DNA from 3 places in the Lysinibacillus sp. NPDC093190 genome. Region 3 is predicted to be linked to each of the others. Evidence: riboswitches for the same ligand, from Rfam matches in the RefSeq annotation. Region 3 holds a riboswitch; each other region holds the start of a gene.
The links. Region 3 has a riboswitch for lysine ahead of ACQKOF_RS20735 (amino acid permease). Riboswitches for the same ligand answer to the same signal wherever they lie in the genome.
Positions count from the first base shown of each region.

Region 1: linked by a shared signal. The riboswitch ahead of ACQKOF_RS14300 (aspartate kinase) and the one ahead of ACQKOF_RS20735 (amino acid permease) in region 3 are both predicted to bind lysine.
Region 2: linked by a shared signal. The riboswitch ahead of ACQKOF_RS20240 (transporter substrate-binding domain-containing protein) and the one ahead of ACQKOF_RS20735 (amino acid permease) in region 3 are both predicted to bind lysine.

Region 1 is NZ_JBNNVG010000017.1:12,210-18,118, forward strand. It holds gene ACQKOF_RS14280 (succinate dehydrogenase cytochrome b558 subunit) at 60-668, opposite strand; gene ACQKOF_RS14285 (YslB family protein) at 940-1,374, shown strand; gene ACQKOF_RS14290 (methyl-accepting chemotaxis protein) at 1,531-2,790, opposite strand; gene ACQKOF_RS14295 (hypothetical protein) at 3,034-3,471, opposite strand; gene ACQKOF_RS14300 (aspartate kinase) at 3,506-4,732, opposite strand; lysine riboswitch at 4,965-5,143, opposite strand; gene uvrC (excinuclease ABC subunit UvrC) at 5,483-5,909, opposite strand, start outside.
Region 2 is NZ_JBNNVG010000031.1:53-5,961, forward strand. It holds gene ACQKOF_RS20230 (amino acid ABC transporter ATP-binding protein) at 94-825, opposite strand; gene ACQKOF_RS20235 (amino acid ABC transporter permease) at 838-1,563, opposite strand; gene ACQKOF_RS20240 (transporter substrate-binding domain-containing protein) at 1,741-2,607, opposite strand; lysine riboswitch at 2,725-2,911, opposite strand; gene odhB (2-oxoglutarate dehydrogenase complex dihydrolipoyllysine-residue succinyltransferase) at 3,404-4,639, opposite strand; gene ACQKOF_RS20250 (2-oxoglutarate dehydrogenase E1 component) at 4,730-5,909, opposite strand, start outside.
Region 3 is NZ_JBNNVG010000032.1:49,423-55,331, reverse strand. It holds gene tnpA (IS200/IS605 family transposase) at 18-491, shown strand; gene ACQKOF_RS20745 (nitric oxide synthase oxygenase) at 1,190-2,236, shown strand; gene ACQKOF_RS20740 (CynX/NimT family MFS transporter) at 2,281-3,492, opposite strand; lysine riboswitch at 3,667-3,843, shown strand; gene ACQKOF_RS20735 (amino acid permease) at 3,929-5,392, shown strand; gene ACQKOF_RS20730 (Nramp family divalent metal transporter) at 5,891-5,909, opposite strand, start outside.

The sequences.
Region 1 (5,909 bases), on a different contig from region 3:
TCTCACTCCTCTTAAAAAATTGCAATGATTGCATGTACTCTATAGTAGCTTCTATTAAATTAAACGAAAGCTAAAATAGCAGCCACACCAACTACACTTAGAATTACGAAAATAATGTTTGTTACATAAGTAGCAATCTTTTGAGACTGCGGAGATTGTGTAATACCCCAGCTTACTAGGAATGCCCATAAACCGTTAGATAAGTGGAAAGTTGCTGATATAATACCAACAATGTAGAATCCAAGCATGAATGGATTAGAAACAACATTCGCCATCATGTCGTAATCAACTTCTGTACCAAGCGCTTTTTGAATACGAGTTTGGAAAATATGCCATGCAATGAAGATCACTAAGAACACACCAGTGAAACGTTGTAATGAGTACATCCAGTTACGGTATGTGCTGAAACGTCCTGTATTTGGTGTAGCAGTGAATGCAATGTAGACACCATAAAATGCGTGGAACATTAATGGAATATAGATGACAATCCATTCAACTAGGATAAGGAATGGAATCTTTTCCATATTTGCGGTAGCTGCGTTGTAACTTTCTGCTCCGCCTGTTGCTGTAAAGTTAATTAACAGGTGCATCGTTAAAAACAGACCTACTGGAATGATACCAAGTAGAGAATGTAAGCGACGCCATAAAAACTCTCGATCTTTCGACAAGACTGTTACCCCCCTTAGTACTTAAAATATCACAACAAAGAAGTCATCATTTTGTAACTGATACTTCATTGACTGTGTATTTCATCATGGTACAATATTATGACATGTTTATTGTACTCTCAAGAGCTACGAGCGTCAAGGCAACTAAGAGTTTTTCACAATCCTTATTAAAGAAACAATCTAGTACGTGATGCATCGTTTTTTCTCGAAAAGTCTATCTTTACTTTATCAGTGTCAAATTTTAAGAAAATTCTAAGAAAGAAGGATTTAAATGTTAAACACTTCATCACCTACAATCTCAGCATTTGGCTATGAGATAATTCGCGACTATATTTTATCTTCTATTCTTGGTAAACATGAAGGTGATGTCCTTTACTGGGCAGGAAAAGACCTAGCACGGAAGTTCCCATGTAAAAGTCAAGATGAACTTATCGCATTTTTCGCAGATGCCTGTTGGGGTAATTTAGAGCTTATCAAAGAAACGAAGGATGGACGTATTTTCCAGTTGACAAATGATCCAGAACTGTTACAAATCGGTCTTCGTAGCTTTAGACTTGAAGCAGGATTTATAGCTGAACAAATCCAGCAAGCAAAAGGTTATTTAACAGAATGCTACGATGAAAAACATGAAAAGCAACAGAATGTTACATTTACAGTAAAATGGGACGTCAAAGAAAGAATCATGAACACCGTTCCTACAGAATAAAACGAAAAGGATTGTCATCCAAAATTTATGGATGACAATCCTTTTTATGTAGGCTAAATATATAAGATTAATGGAGTGAAGACTGGACGCCTCCAGGAAAGCGTCCTGACGGAACAGACATCACCCCCTCGTTATGATCACGAATCATTTTTATATTTATAGTTGTGCATGTCTTTCTTTTAAGAGCACATCTATTAACGAAATAAATGCTTCTAAAATATTAAGTGAGTGTTGAATCATTTCCTCTAAGTTACTAATTGACAGTTCATTCACTAATTTTTGTGCAGCCATATGTACTAATTCATGAGGTTGTTCTATATGACGATATTCTGGTAATTTCTGATATTCCTCAAAATGTCCATAATACCATTTCCCAAACATACATTGATGATGCGTCTTTAAAGTTTCTTTATGGCCAGCCTTTTGAATAGCATTTCGCAAAAAGCTAGCATGATCCATTAACCTTGCCGCCAGTTGGCCAACTACCGTTTGTTCTGAGGGCTTTCTGATTGTCGGTACAATAGCTTTTAAAATTTCAGATACTTGATTTTGTATTATATCCGAGAAGTCACTAGTATGTGATAGTTCCGTCGTTGTTTCCGCTAAACGACCTACTGCTATTACATTTTCTTCTGATGCAGCTGTTATTTGATGAATGCCATGTGCTGCTTCTTCAATATTTTTACTTGTTACAGTCAGGTTAGCAATATTATCCTTCATGATACTTAAAAAATCAGTTAAATAATGTTCGACTTGTTTAATATTTGTTATTGTATTGTGTAATTTCTTATCAATGACTGATCGAATCTTCGTCATTTCTTGCAATGAACCTTTCGAGCTGTTGGCTAACTTTCCTACCTCCATCGCGACAACATTAAAGCCCTTTCCATGCTCACCAGCACGTGCGGCTTCAATTGAGGTATTTAAGGATAGTAGTTGTGTTTGATCAGCAATCCCGGTTACACCTTTACCGATATCATCCATTTTAGTCATTTCATCATTCAATTGCTCTGTTGAATTAGCTCCTTTAGCCAACAACTCCTGAACCATTTCACCTTTTGTAATGGACGATTCCATCTCTTCTACAAGTAATATGGAATGCTGTTTTATCTCTTGAATGTTTGCATTAACATTTTGCTCAACCGCAAGCATCTCTTCTGTATTTGACGACATTTCTTCACTCATTGCGGAAATATCTCCTACACTCGTTGAGACATTTTGAACCTTTAATGCCGTTTGAAAATTAATTAACTCCATATGCGCTAGTACAAAGTCTAAAATCGCATTTTTCACATCAATGCTTTCCTGCTCAAGTTCCAATTCCAGAATTCGTTTTTTTAATATTTGTATTTCTAAATCGTTGTCTCTATCAACGCTTTCATCCATTGGCTTTTGAAATAAACCGAATAATACCATACAAACCCCCACCTTCCCCTTGGTAAAACATGTCATATTTTATTATATAACAATAAAATTGGATAAAATATTAAATTGATGTGAACAAATAAAAGATGCGTCCATTACTGACACATCTCATTCATAGTGTTGAAATACAAAATGGTCGAGGAGATTTTAGTAATGTTGTGCAGCTTTAAATGAGGGTGATTTTCGTCTCAGACTTTTCTCTTTACTGTGAGCGAGCGTCGAGTCGCTTCCTGCTTATGTTGTTGTTGCTGACGCTACGCTTTCGCACATAAAACATTTGTTGCTGACGCTGCGCTTTCGCACATAAAACATCTGTTGCTGACGCTGCGCTTTCGCACATAAAACATCTGTTGCTGACGCTGCGCTTTCGCACATAAAACATTTGTTGCTGACGCTGCGCTTTCGCACATAAAACATTTGTTGCTGAAATTCCGTTTTATCACTATAAATTAGAGAGACATACCAGAAGATACATTTTAAGCGAAGTAGTTGATTGGAGTGGAGACTGAGCGACTCCTTGGGGATCAGCAATAGAGGAACGAAGGCTAAAACCATCACATCCTGTGATAACGCCTTCGTGATTAACATCGTGTTAGCCCGACGCCCCCAAGAAAGCGCCCAGCCGGAACAGAAATCAACCCCTCGTTTTGCCATAGAGCCATTTTTCAACAACAATGTGCCTTTTGCTGACCCATCCTATTCAATATTAAATATAGAGCGCTTGTTCTAAGTTAAATTCATCATGTAATGCATTTGCTGCATGAATCATTTCGTCCTGAGGAACAACGACAGAAACTTTTATTTCAGAAGTACTAACCATTTTTACAGGGATACCTTCACGACGTAGACGATCAAACATTCGGGCAGCCACTCCTGGATTAGATGCCATTCCTGAGCCAATAATAGAGACTTTTGCTAAGCCGATTTCAAAATCAGCAAAACTAAACCCTAATGATAATTTACTATCTTCTAGGACACGTAATGCTTCAGCGAACTCCTCTTTTAAAATAGTAAATGATACAGTTGGCTTTAAGCCATCAATTATTGCTTGTACGATTATATCGACGTTTATGCGATTCTCTGCAAGTATTGTGAACATATCTGCTAATGAAGCATTGGAATAAGCATCATAACCAACTGTTAAGCGAATAACGTCTGACTCATAGGCAACACCACGTACAATTAAATTTTTCTCCATTTCAACTTCCTCCTTCAATAAAGTACCTACTGTATCTATTTCGCTCGACCGAATGATAACTGGGATTTGAAACTTCTTTGCTAACTCTACAGCTCGTGGGTGTAAAATTTGTGATCCTAAGTTTGATAGCTCTAGCATCTCATCGTAGGAAATTTCTGTTAGCTTACGTGCCCTAGCAACATGACTTGGATCAGCTGTATAGACTCCATCCACATTAGTGTAAATATCTACCCGCTCCGCCTTCAATTTTGCTGCAATAGCTATAGCCGACCTTTCCACCCCACCTTTACCTAACGTCGTAATATTCCGTGAATTATCGATACCCTGTCCCCCAGCAACAATTACGATTTTCCCCTGTACAAAATGCTCTTCTATTCGACTAGCATCCATTTCATCAATACGGGCATTGCTATACATAGCATCGGTTTCAATGCCTACCTGCCAGCCTGTTAATGACACTGCATCGTATCCTTCCTCCTGTAAAGCAATTGCCACTAATGTACTTGTAAGTTGTGAGCTTGTTGAAAATAGTGCGTCTAGTTCACGCTTAGATGCGTTGTCTGATAGATCACGAGCCATCTTTGCTAATTCTTTAGCCATACCCCTCATAGCTGTAGTGACAACGACAACATCAAAACCTCTTTCCTTTTCTGCAATCGCCTTTTTCGCAACATTTTGAATGTGCTCTGTTGATGCTAATGTAGCACCACCAAATTTCATCACAATTCTCGCCATCTTTATCATTCTCCTTCGTATTCAATCATTTCGCTGATTATAAAGTAGCTATACTTTTGCAGCAAAATCAAAGTGACACGAGCACTCACTTTCCTCCGCTCCATTTTTTTAACACCACCTCTCAGGTAGGGGGTAATTGCCTTGAAAAAAGTTTGTCTCTAGAAAGCAAAAAAGGCAGTTCTCACATAACGTGAAAGCTGCCTATAACATGTACAATAAAAGTAACTTGCGCATGTGTGATAGCTCTCCGAAACGATTAGTATCGACAATCTTACATCTCTTAAATGTAAAACCAGCACAGCATCGGAAACAACGATGCTCCACTTCGGCAAGCTTCCCTTTCATACATTTTCACTGGACTTGTTCGTCCTCGAACGTACTACTCTTGAACCTTGCACCTCTATCATCACTAAATAGTGAAAATATTTAATTAACCTTAGTGAAGAAATTTCCAGTTTAATAGTAGAAACTACTGAAAAACTAAGGCACGGTATACAACATTGCTATATTGAAGGGCAATGTTATATACAAACTTAGCATATGTCTAATCCTTTGACAATGTCTCTTGTTAAAAATCAATTTCGCCTTGGCGTAATTGTAGCTGACGCTTTGCTTTCGCTACAGAAAACATTTGTTGCTGTCGCTTCGCTTTCGCACAGATAAACAATGCGTCCGGAGGCTTTATTTTCATTCAGTAGGTGTTTGTACACCCACTGAAAAGGAACTCCATCTGCATTTTTCTCACCACCTTCAGAGGTGGGAGTCTTCTACTGAATGAAAATAAGCATAGATATTGTTAGCTAGATTAGATGGCATCCCTGCTTCCTGTAATGCCTGCATACTTGCCTCACGAATTTTTTTGACAGAGCCAAAATGCTTAAGTAATTGCTGTTTTCGCTTTGGACCAATGCCCTCTATATGATCGAGGACAGATTGTATAGCATGCTTCTCGTGCTGCTGTCGTAAGAAGGTAATAGCAAAGCGGTGTACTTCGTCCTGAATTCGTTGCAATAAGTAGAATCCATCGCTTGTTCGCTTTAACGCAATTACTTCAGGTGGATCACCAAATAGAAGCTGTGACGTATTATGCTTTTCATCTTTTGCTAATCCGGCAATTGGAATGACAAGGCCAAGCTCATCTTCTAACACTTCTCGTGCGACTTCCATTTGACCCTTC
Region 2 (5,909 bases), on a different contig from region 3:
ATACCTCGCGATGTGAGAAGGTATAGACTTTTTCAGTGCCCTCTTAATATGGACTCACTTTTTTTAGTTGTTGTAACCGAATGCGTAAACTTATTATTTTAATGTTCGTTTTAAAAACTCTTTTGTCCGTTCATGCTGAGGTTTTACTAAAACCTGTGATGGTGGTCCTTCCTCTACAATAACACCTTTATCCATAAATACAACGCGGTCTGCTACTTCTTTAGCAAATTCCATTTCATGTGTAACAATTAACATCGTATTCCCGGCATTCGCTAGCTGACGCATTACCTTCAATACTTCACCGACCATTTCTGGGTCAAGGGCTGACGTCGGTTCATCAAACAGCATTACTTCTGGGCTCATTGACAATGCTCGCGCAATCGCTACTCGCTGTTTTTGACCGCCAGATAGCTGCCTTGGCTTCGCATTGACGTATTGATCCATACCAACAATTTGCAAATATTTTAGAGCAACTTCGTCGGCTTCTTCCTTCGAACGCTTTAATACTTTCATTTGACCAACTGTACAATTTTTTAACACATTATGATTGTTAAATAAGTTAAATTGCTGGAATACCATACCTAAATGTGTACGGTATTCTTGGATATTATGCTTTTCGTCTAAAATGTTGTCACCTTTGTAAATAATTTGACCGCCACTTGGTGTTTCTAGTAAATTAATGCAGCGTAGTAGTGTTGATTTACCTGATCCGGAAGAACCGATTAAGCAGACAACCTCGCCCTTTTCTACTTGGAAATTTACATCCTTTAACACTTGGTTACGCCCAAATGATTTACTTAAATGCTCTATTTTAATAACTGTCATCTGTTCGTCCCCCTATACTGCTTCTTTCTGTTCTTTTTGGTAGGCATCTGGTCCATCCAGGCGTTTTTCTACATACAGTAAAATTCTTGATGCTGTGAATGTCATGATGAAATAAAGGACACAAGCTACAAAGAAGGATTCAAAATAGCGGAAGTTATTACCTGCAATCGACTTTGTTTGGAAGTATAATTCCGTAACCCCGATAACGTTTAAAACTGCTGTATCTTTAATATTCATAATTAATTGATTACCTGTTGCAGGTAATATATTTCGCGCAACTTGTGGTAATACAACATGTAGCATGATTTGAAAATGATTCATACCAATGGCCGATGCGGCCTCGTACTGCCCCTTATCAACGGAAACAATACCGCCACGCACAATTTCAGTCATATAAGCACCTGTGTTTAGTGCAACAACTAAAATACCTGCCGTAATAAAGTTCATATCAATACCAAATGCAATATCTAATCCGTAAAATACAACCATTGCTTGTACAATCATTGGTGTACCACGGAAGAATTCGACATAGCATGTTAGTATAAAATTAATGAGTTTTAAGCTATAGAATTTTAAACCCTTTTTACGAACCTTGATGGTATGCATAATTCCGATAAAAAATCCGATAAGTGCACCAATAATTGTACTAATAATCGAAATAAGTAATGTATAATACGCACCTCGTAAAAACATTTGCCAGTTGTTCTCAACAATAGAAATAATCCATTCAAAACTCATGATGTTCCTCCTAACAACGTTGTGTTGCTTGTTCGTTACAGTATCGTGTCTTAGCTGGGCCTTTTGTTTCTTTTATCTTATGAAACTTTTAGCTAAGACATTATTTTTTTAGAGAGATTCTTATTGTATAACTTGTATTGGGATTGCACGAGCTAGCAGATAGCCCGTGCATTCATGTTATTGTGCTGCTGGTTGCTGGTGGATTGCTTCTTCCATAATTTTTTGACGATTATCTTCAGAAATACCTTTTAAGATTTCATTGATTTTTTCAAGATCGGCATCACCTTTACGTAAACCAACTGCAATAGATGTATTTGAAATATCGGTATCGAAACCTTTTTCAAACTTTACATACGTAAACTTATCATTTGCAGCAGCAGCGGAAATACCTTCTGGTCGCTCTGCTACATAGCCGTCAATTTTTCCAGCTTCTAATGCTACACGCATTGCTGGGAAGTTATCCATTGCTGTTTGTTTTTTTACATCTTTGATTTGATCAATAACATTGTAGTTAGACGTATTTAATTGTGATGTAATTTTTGCACCAGAAAAATCTTGGATGGATTTTGCTTTTTCATATTTACTGCCTTTTTTGATGACCATTACAAAATCAGACGTATAGTAGTTTTCGGTGAAATCAATTGTTTGCTTACGCTCTTTAGTAGGTGACATTCCTGCAATGATTGCATCGATTTTGTTTGATTGTAGTGCTGGAACTAAACCATCCCATTCCAATTTTACGATAACTAATTCTTTTCCTAAGCCTTCAGCAATTTTTTTCGCCATTTGCACATCATATCCGCCTGCATATTCTGCATTATCGGCAATTTTTACTGCGCCATTTGTATCATTTTGCTGTGTCCAGTTAAACGGAGCATAACCTGCTTCCATCCCGATACGGAATTGGCCTCCGCTTTCACCCTTATCAGTATTTGCTCCCCCATCACTAGACGACGTCCCATCCTTTTTACCACCAGTACCACAAGCTGCTAACAAAATTGCAGTCATGACGGTCAACATTAATACCAACCATTTTCTTTTCATGTAAAACTCCCCTTTTCTGTAAAAAAATAAGACAACTGTACAAAAAAAGACCTAAGTTCTGAACTTAGGTCTTATCTTTTTTAACAGTTGCCCAAATCCTCACAATAATTTCCAACATTCCGAGATAGCACAACCTAGTAAACCTGGAAAGTAATTTACTAGGACAGTCCTGCACTTATTCACTGCAGACCCAGCATAAAAGTACGAGCTCCTTTTATACTTCGGCGATAGTTCCTTCTCCATTGCGTCTTCGCTTGCTTGAACTCAACAATGAACTAATAAATACCGCGCCTCTACCTCACAATAGGATAAATGTGAGGTTTGTATATTTAATTGATATTAAGATATTACTATAAAACTAAGTTATCCGTCAAGATAATTTTATTACTTTTCTGACTAATTACAATATTAGGGTTTTATTCTTTTATAATCCTTATATACAATTTTGCAAAGTAGAAAATGGTGTTTAGATTTGATAACGTAGGGGTTGATTTCCGTTCCGGCTTTGCGCTTTCCTGGGAACATCCAGCCTCACTCCAATCAACATATATACGTGTTACGTGTTTACGTGTTAATATGACTTTGAACATTTTAGAAAATTCGCAAATTTTTATCATAAAAGCTCTACACTAGTAATTCAAAAGAATCTGTTATTCCACAAAATTAAATTCTTTTATTCTATAACTTTATTACTACGTGAAGCTTTCTTAAAAAATTTTCTGAAAATGAGGAATGTTTTATGACAAGCAAAAAACCCTGCAAAACAATGTTCGCAGGGTTTTAACAAATTCAGGAATTAAGAATTTAATAATAAATCTTCTGGGTTTTCAAGTAGTTCTTTAACAGTTTTAAGGAAACCTACAGAATCTTTACCATCGATAATACGGTGGTCATAAGAAAGAGCTAAGTACATCATTGGGCGGATTTCTACTTCACCATTCACTTCAACTGGACGTTTTTTGATAGTATGCATACCAAGAATACCAGCTTGTGTACCATTCATGATAGGTGTAGACATTAATGAACCGAATACCCCACCATTTGTAATTGTGAATGAGCCACCTTGAAGATCTGCTAAACCTAATTTTTTGTCGCGTGCTTTTTTCGCTAGGTCTGCAATTGAATCTTCAATTTCTGCAAAGTTTTTGCGGTCAGCGTCACGTACAACTGGTACTACTAAACCTTCTTCTGTTGATACAGCTACACCGATATCAAAGAAGTTGTTTAAGTGAATTTCATCACCAGCGATTTGTGCGTTCACATATGGATATTTTTTAAGTGCTGCAACTACAGCTTTTGTGAAGAATGACATGAAACCAAGTTTTGAGCCAGTTGACTCGAAGAATTGGTCTTTTTTACGAGAACGTAAAGCCATAACGTTTGTCATATCTACTTCGTTGAATGTTGTTAACATTGCAGTAGATTGTTTTACTTCAAGTAAGCGTTTTGCAATTGTTTGGCGACGACGGCTCATTTTTTCAACTGTTACACGTGATTCATCTACAGCTGCAACTGCTTTAGGTGCTGCTGGAGCTGCTTGTGGTGCTGCCACTGGAGCTGTTCCATGAGCTGCTACGTCTTGTACACGTACACGGCCTTGTGGATCTACTGGAGATACAGCAGCAAGGTCAATACCTTTTTCACGAGCAAGTTTACGAGCTGCTGGAGATGCGATTACACGCTCACCAGAAGTTTCTTCTACAACTGGAGCTGCTGCAACTGGAGCAGGTGCCGCTTGTAGCGCTGCTGGAGCTGGAGCTGCTGCAACTGGTGCCGCTGGAGCAGGTGCTGCACCTTCGCCAGCTTCTACTACTGCGATTACTTGACCTACAAGTACAGTATCGCCTTCTTCAGCTAAAATTTGAGTTAAAACTCCCGCTTCTTCAGAAATGATTTCAGCGTTTACTTTGTCTGTCTCAAGTTCAACGATGAATTCACCTTTTTCAACGCGATCGCCCACTTTTTTTACCCACTGTGCGATACTACCTTCTGTAATCGATTCTGCTAATTCAGGGACTTTAATTTCAGCCACTTTCATTTCCTCCTTTAATTAACGTGCATTGTGCACATAAAAGGGCTACTGCCTAAGCAAGTAGCCCAGCTCTCAAAAATTATTATGTGATTATTTAACCTTTACAAGCTCAGCAACTGCTTCTTCTACAACTGCGGCTTGAGCTGCTTTATGAGAATCTGCATCACCTTCAGAAGTCGAGCTCATTGCAGGACGGCCTACATAACGTAGCTTTTTACCTTCTGAAAGGTCGTGTAATGTTTCTAATGCATAATTCCAAGAACCTTGGTTTTTAGGTTCTTCTTGTACCCAAACAACTTCTTTTACATTTGGATACTTAGCAATAATACCAGCAACTTGCTCTTTTGGGAATGGGTAAAGTTGTTCTACACGAACAATGTGTAAGTGATCGAAGCCTTCACCATCTTTAATACGGTCTGCAATATCGATCATTACTTTACCTGAACCTAATACAATGCGTTCTACAGCTTCAGTTTTTGAACCCAGGCCTGGTTGTTCAATTACTTCTTGGAATGAACCATTTGCTAATTGATCAGCATTTGCTGCAGCTAATGGGTGACGAAGTAAGTACTTAGGTGATACAACTACAAGTGGTCGTACGCCTTCTGTTCCTAACAATGCTGCTTGACGACGTAATAAGTGGTAATAGTTACCTGCGTTTGAGCAGTTTGCTACGAACCAGTTATTTTCTGCAGACATTTGTAAGTAACGTTCCATACGGCTTGAAGAGTGTTCTGGACCTTGACCTTCATAACCATGTGGTAAAAGAATAACTAAACCAGATTTTTGACCCCATTTAGCACGTGCACCTGAAATAAAGTTATCGAACATAACTTGTGCCATGTTAGCAAAGTCACCAAATTGAGCTTCCCAAACTGATAGTACATGGCCATTTTCTAAATTGTAACCATATTCAAAGCCCACTACCCCAGCTTCTGTAAGTGGAGAGTTGTGTACTGTAAATGATGCATTTGCACCTGAAATATGGTGAAGTGGCGTGAATAACTTGCCATTGTTTTTGTCATGTAACACTAAATGGCGTTGTGAGAACGTACCACGTTGTGCATCTTGACCTGTAAAACGAACTGGTGTGCCATCTTGAATAATTGTTGCATAAGCTAATGTTTCTGCATGACCCCAGTCGATTTTTGCAGAAGCAAATGCATCACGGCGTTTTTCTAAAATTTTGCCAAGTTTTTTCTGTGGTTCAAAGTTATCTTCAAACACTAAAAGTTCTTCGTTAATTTTTTCTAGACGTTCCGCACCAACT
Region 3 (5,909 bases):
GAAAGGAGCCTCCAAAAATGGATAATAAAAGTTTAGCACATACAACATGGAATTGTAAGTATCACATCGTGTTTGCCCCAAAGTATAGAAGACAAATTATTTATGGTCAAATTAAAGTCGATGTAGGAAGAATATTACGCCAATTATGTGAAAGAAAAGGTGTAGAAATCATAGAGGCAACAGCATGTCCAGATCATATTCATATGTTGGTAAGCATTCCACCAAAATTAAGTGTATCTGCGTTTATGGGCTATTTAAAAGGGAAGAGCAGTTTAATGATTTTCGATCGACATGCGAATTTAAAGTATAAATATGGTAACCGTCAATTCTGGTGTCGAGGATACTATGTGGATACAGTCGGTCGGAATAAGAAAAAGATACAGGAGTATATAAAAAATCAATTACAGGAAGATATCCTGCAAGATCAAATGACAAAGAAAGAATTCATAGACCCGTTCACAGGAGAAGAAATTAAGAGAAAGAAAAAATAAGTAAGCCGCTTTAGCGGTTTGTGTGGAAACGGAGTGCGGTTGGCAGACCTTTCAGAATGTCTTTAGACATGGGCCAGTCCCCCCAGCGTTTTACGCGCAGAGCAAACCACCAGTTATACTGGTGGTTCTGATTTATGCCAACTAAACTGACAAACAAAGGTCACCATTCGTTAAGGAAATTTTATTTCTAATGCACATGTAATAACGTCTGCTCCTAAATACTGCGAAGGTAGTGACAATGATAAACAAAATTGCAAATGTGACTGAAAGTGTCTCGTGTATTACCTACTTCGAAATAAAAGAACGTTATAATAGCAAGTCTATACTCAATAGTTTTTTCCTCTGTAACTTCCTCTAATTTTTATAATGTCTACTCAAAATAGGAACCCTAATCCATAAATAACTTTAGTTTTAACTTCTTTCAGTAAGTGTTTTGGTAGCGAAAGCGAAGCGTCAGCTACACAGACAAAATACGTTGTTGCTGACGCTACGCTTTCGTGCATAAAACATCTGCAGGCCTAAGCACAAAGCCGAATCTGGACGCAATTATGCCGAGGTATAATTGATAAAAAAGAAGAAATGATATGAAATATTGAACAAAGTATTTCATATATAAAATATGTATGTTTTCAGGCAGATTTTTTCGTGGTGATTATAGTTCCATTCCTCTAATATGAGGGTAGATGGAGGAATTCGATATGAATTTACATGAAGTACAGCGGTTTTTAGAACTTTATCAAGTAGAACAAAATGAGCCTAAAACATGGCTAGAAAATAAATTACAGCAAATTAAAAAAGCAGGCGAATATATACCGACAACGGAAGAATTAATCTTTGGTGCACGAGTAGCATGGCGCAATAGTAATAAGTGTATTGGTCGATTGTTTTGGCAATCGCTGCATGTTGTTGATGCCCGAGATATTTCAAAAGAAGAGGATATTTTCAACGCATTGCTTGAACATATTCAATATGCAACAAATGATGGGAGAATTCGGCCAACAATAACGATTTTTGCACCGGGGCGAGTTCGTGTATGGAATCATCAGCTAATCCGTTATGCTGGCTATGAAACGGAATCTGGAACCGTTGGTGATTCGCATTCTGTTGAGTTTACAAAAGTATGTGAGTCACTTGGCTGGCAAGGTAAGAGAACAGCATTTGACGTGCTTCCGCTCGTTGTACAGGTGGATGGAAGGGAACCACAAGTCTTTACTATCCCTGACGAATATGTACTAGAGGTGCCGATTCGTCATCCGGAATCTGCTCAAGTAGAGAAGTTAGGATTAAAATGGTATGCAGTGCCGATAATTTCGAGTATGCGCTTCCAAATGGCAGGTATCGATTTTGAAGCAGCCCCATTTAATGGCTGGTATATGGGTACAGAAATCGGGGCACGTAATTTAGCAGATCATGAGCGTTATCATATGCTGCCCGTTATAGCAGAAATTTTTAACCTTGATACAACGAAACAGGCTTCTCTATGGCGTGATCGTGCATTAGTTGAGCTGAATATTGCAGTCCTACATTCCTTTAAAGAAGACGGTGTCAGCATCGTAGATCATCATACAGCTGCACAGCAATTTAAATTGTTTGAGGAAACAGAAGAAGCAGCGGATCGTGAAGTTACAGGTAATTGGACGTGGTTGATTCCACCTCTTTCACCAGCTACAACTCATATTTTCCATAAGCCTTATGTTAATGTTTACAATACACCTAACTATTTCTATCAGAAACCACCTTATTAGTAGAGAAAGGCAGCTCACTTTAACTATGAGCTGCCTTTTTTAATTCACATATTCACATATTCATTTTTAGAAGCCCTGAATGAACATAAGAAAAGTATCAATACTACGATAACAAATAACCAACCAGTGATATTCCAGCCACCAAATAAATCATGCAAATAACCAAATAAGATTGGACCGATTGCGGCTAATAAATATCCTAATGATTGTGCAAAACCTGATAAATCAGCTGCCTCAAAAGCTGTACGGGTACGTAGAGTAAAGAACATCATCGCTAATGCGAATGAAGCCCCTCCTGCTAAGCCTAGTAGCACCATCCACAGTACAGCGAGGCTTGTCCATTCCATCACTACTCCGATAAAGCCAACTAAGTAAAATATCGTAAACATTAATACGAGAGGACGTTGAGATGTCATTTTACTAGCGATAATAGGCACAGCTAAAGCCATTGGAACTTGTGAAAATTGCATGATGGAAAACATCCAGCCTGCACGATCAGCAGCTAATCCTTGTGATATATATATTTCAGGAATCCAAGCGGCAGTTGTATAGAATAATAATGACTGAAATCCCATAGCCCCCGCCACTGCCCAAGTAACAGGTGATTTCCATAATGGTGTACGTTCTTTCGTCGTTTTAACAGTAGACTCAGGCTTATTAAATTTCAGCTGTGGAATCCAAATTAATATGGTTAACACCACAAGAACAAGTGCGATTGCTAAAGCTCCCTGCCAGCCAAATGATGAATTGGCAATAGGATAACTAATGCCAGCACCGAGTCCAGCTGTCAAATTCATCGACATTGTGAACAATGCCATAAGTAAACCTACGTGATAGGGAAATTTCAATTTAAGTAATCCGGGAATTAGTACGTTACCGAATGAAATGGCTATACCAATTAGCATAGTACCAAATATGAGTAAACTAGTTGTGCCAAGGGAGCGTAGGACAATTCCTACCGCTAAAAGAATAGTTGATAAAAATAATGTTAATTCTAGTCCAAATTTACGTGCGACAATTGGTGCGAATGGTGAAATGATTGCAAATGCTAGCAATGGGATCGTTGTTAGAAAGCCCGCTAGTACATTGGATATGCCGAGGTCTTCACGGATAAAGGATATAATAGGTCCAACAACTGTTAGCGGCATCCGTAATGTCGAGGCAATACAAATTACTCCGATAACTAGTAATAAGGTTGTACCTTTCCAGTTAATTTTCCTGCTAGGATAAGTATCGGTATGTTCATGAGTAGTCAAATAAGTCCCCCCTGTTAGAACAATTTTGATTGAATCACTATACCACTTTATCACACTAATGAAAATAGTGGAAAATTCGCAAAATAAAGAACATTACTCGAGTTATTGAAATGTCATAGGTCGTATGTTAAACTAATACCCATCATAAATTTAATATTTAATGCCTCATGTTTATATTGAGGTAGAGGTCGCGGTATTTAAGAGTATGTTAATGGAAATGACAAGCATTAGAGAAATTAACTGAAAGGAAATACTGCCGAAGTGTGAGGGGACTTGAAAACCTCATGCTGGGGCTGTCTCCGAAAGGAACAGAACTGTCACGTTTGGACAACGTGTTGAGCTATCATTTTGAAGGAACAGAGGATTTACTTAGCCATCACAGCAACGTTCATGTGATGGCATTTTTTTGCCTCTTAAAAAGGAAGGAAGCTATATTGTGAGTGAAATAAAAGTCAATCAGCTCGGCCATAAAGCACCGAAGCTGAAAAAAGAATTAAAAAGCCGTCATATTACAATGATTTCATTAGGCGGTACAATCGGTACAGGATTGTTTTTAGCAAGTGGTGGTGCCATTGCACAAGCAGGCCCTGGCGGTGCACTACTCGCCTATGCATTAATCGGTATCATGGTGTATTTTTTAATGACGAGCTTAGGCGAAATGGCAGCTTATATGCCATCATCGGGCTCATTTAGTACGTATGCTACAAAATTTGTAGACCCAGCTTTAGGCTTTGCACTTGGTTGGAACTACTGGTACAACTGGGCGATTACAATTGCGGCAGAAATTTCTGCTGTCTCATTAATTATGAAATATTGGTTCCCAGATAGCTCATCAGCACTTTGGACTGTTTTATTTATTGCTGTAGTTTTAACGTTCAATCTATTATCGGTAAAAAGCTATGGTGAAAGTGAATATTGGTTTGCAATGATCAAGGTTGTAACTGTAATCATTTTTATTATCATCAGTTTCTTAATGATTTTTGGTATTTTAGGAGGACACGCTCCGGTAGGCTTTACGAATTTCTTTATCGGTGATGGACCATTCCATGGTGGGCTCCTTGCTACATTTGGTATTTTCTTAGCTGCGGGATTCTCATTCCAAGGGACAGAGCTACTTGGAATAACAGCAGGTGAAACGGATGACCCTGGTAAAAATATTCCGAAAGCCGTGAAGTCTGTTTTCTGGCGAATTCTATTGTTTTATATTTTAGCGATTGCTGCAATTGGGATGCTGATTCCATTTACAGATGCACGTTTGCTATCTGAAGATATCGCTGTTTCACCATTCACACTTGTGTTCGACCGTTTAGGAATTGCCTTTGCTGCATCATTGATGAATGCTATCATTCTAACGGCAATGCTGTCAGCAGGGAATTCAGGGCTTTACGCATCGTCACGTATGCTTTGGCAATTAGCGGTAGATGGACATGCACCGAAAATTTTCACTAAACTAAGCCGTCGAGGTATTCCGATTTACGCATTAATGGCGACTTTAGCAGTAGGGTGCCTAGCATTTTTAGCTTCATTCTTTGGTGATGGTGTAGTCTATATGTGGCTGCTAAATGCCTCTGGGATGTCTGGCTTCATTGCCTGGTTAGGAATTGCATTTAGCCATTACCGTTTCCGTCGAGCGTTCGAGGTACAAGGCTTAGATCCGAAATTGTTACCGTATAAAGCAAGGCTATTCCCATTCGGCCCGCTATTTGCCTTTACGGTTTGTATGATTGTTGTTATTGGACAAAACTACAATGCCTTTATGGGTGAAACAATAGATTGGTACGGAGTCCTTGTCTCATATATCGGTATTCCACTGTTCTTATTCTTATGGCTTGGCTATAAAATCAAGCATAAAACAAAAATGCTTCCATTAGAGCAATGTGATTTAAAAGTCGAACAATAAAAAATAAAACTGTCCTGTGAGCCATAGAAAATGACTTGCAGGGCAGTTTTTTTAAGTTAGAAAATATTAATGAATTTGTAACCCCAGACGTACATTCAAAATACTAAAATAATGTTTAACGTTTAAGCCCCAAAGCCTCGTATCCTCATAATAGCAATCATCGATCCGTAGATGACAAGAATAAGCAAAATGATGAGTAATCCTAAATATTTAGAAATACCTTTTCAGCGGGTGTCCAAACATCCGCTGCGTTAGCACTACGCTTTCGCGCAAAAAACATCTGCCGCTGACGCTTCGCTTTCGCGCAAAAAACATTTGTTGGCCTAAAGCTTCCGGCGGATGGATAAAAAATAGCCCATCACCAAAAGTAGGGATGACGTTTGTTAGACTAGACACCCAGGAAAGTGCCCAGTCGGAACGGAAATCAGCCCCGGAGCCCCTTACATGTAGAAATGCCAGACACAAAACCAAATGAAGGTCTTTGTGTCTGGCATTTTTTTAGCCAAATACCGTTTGC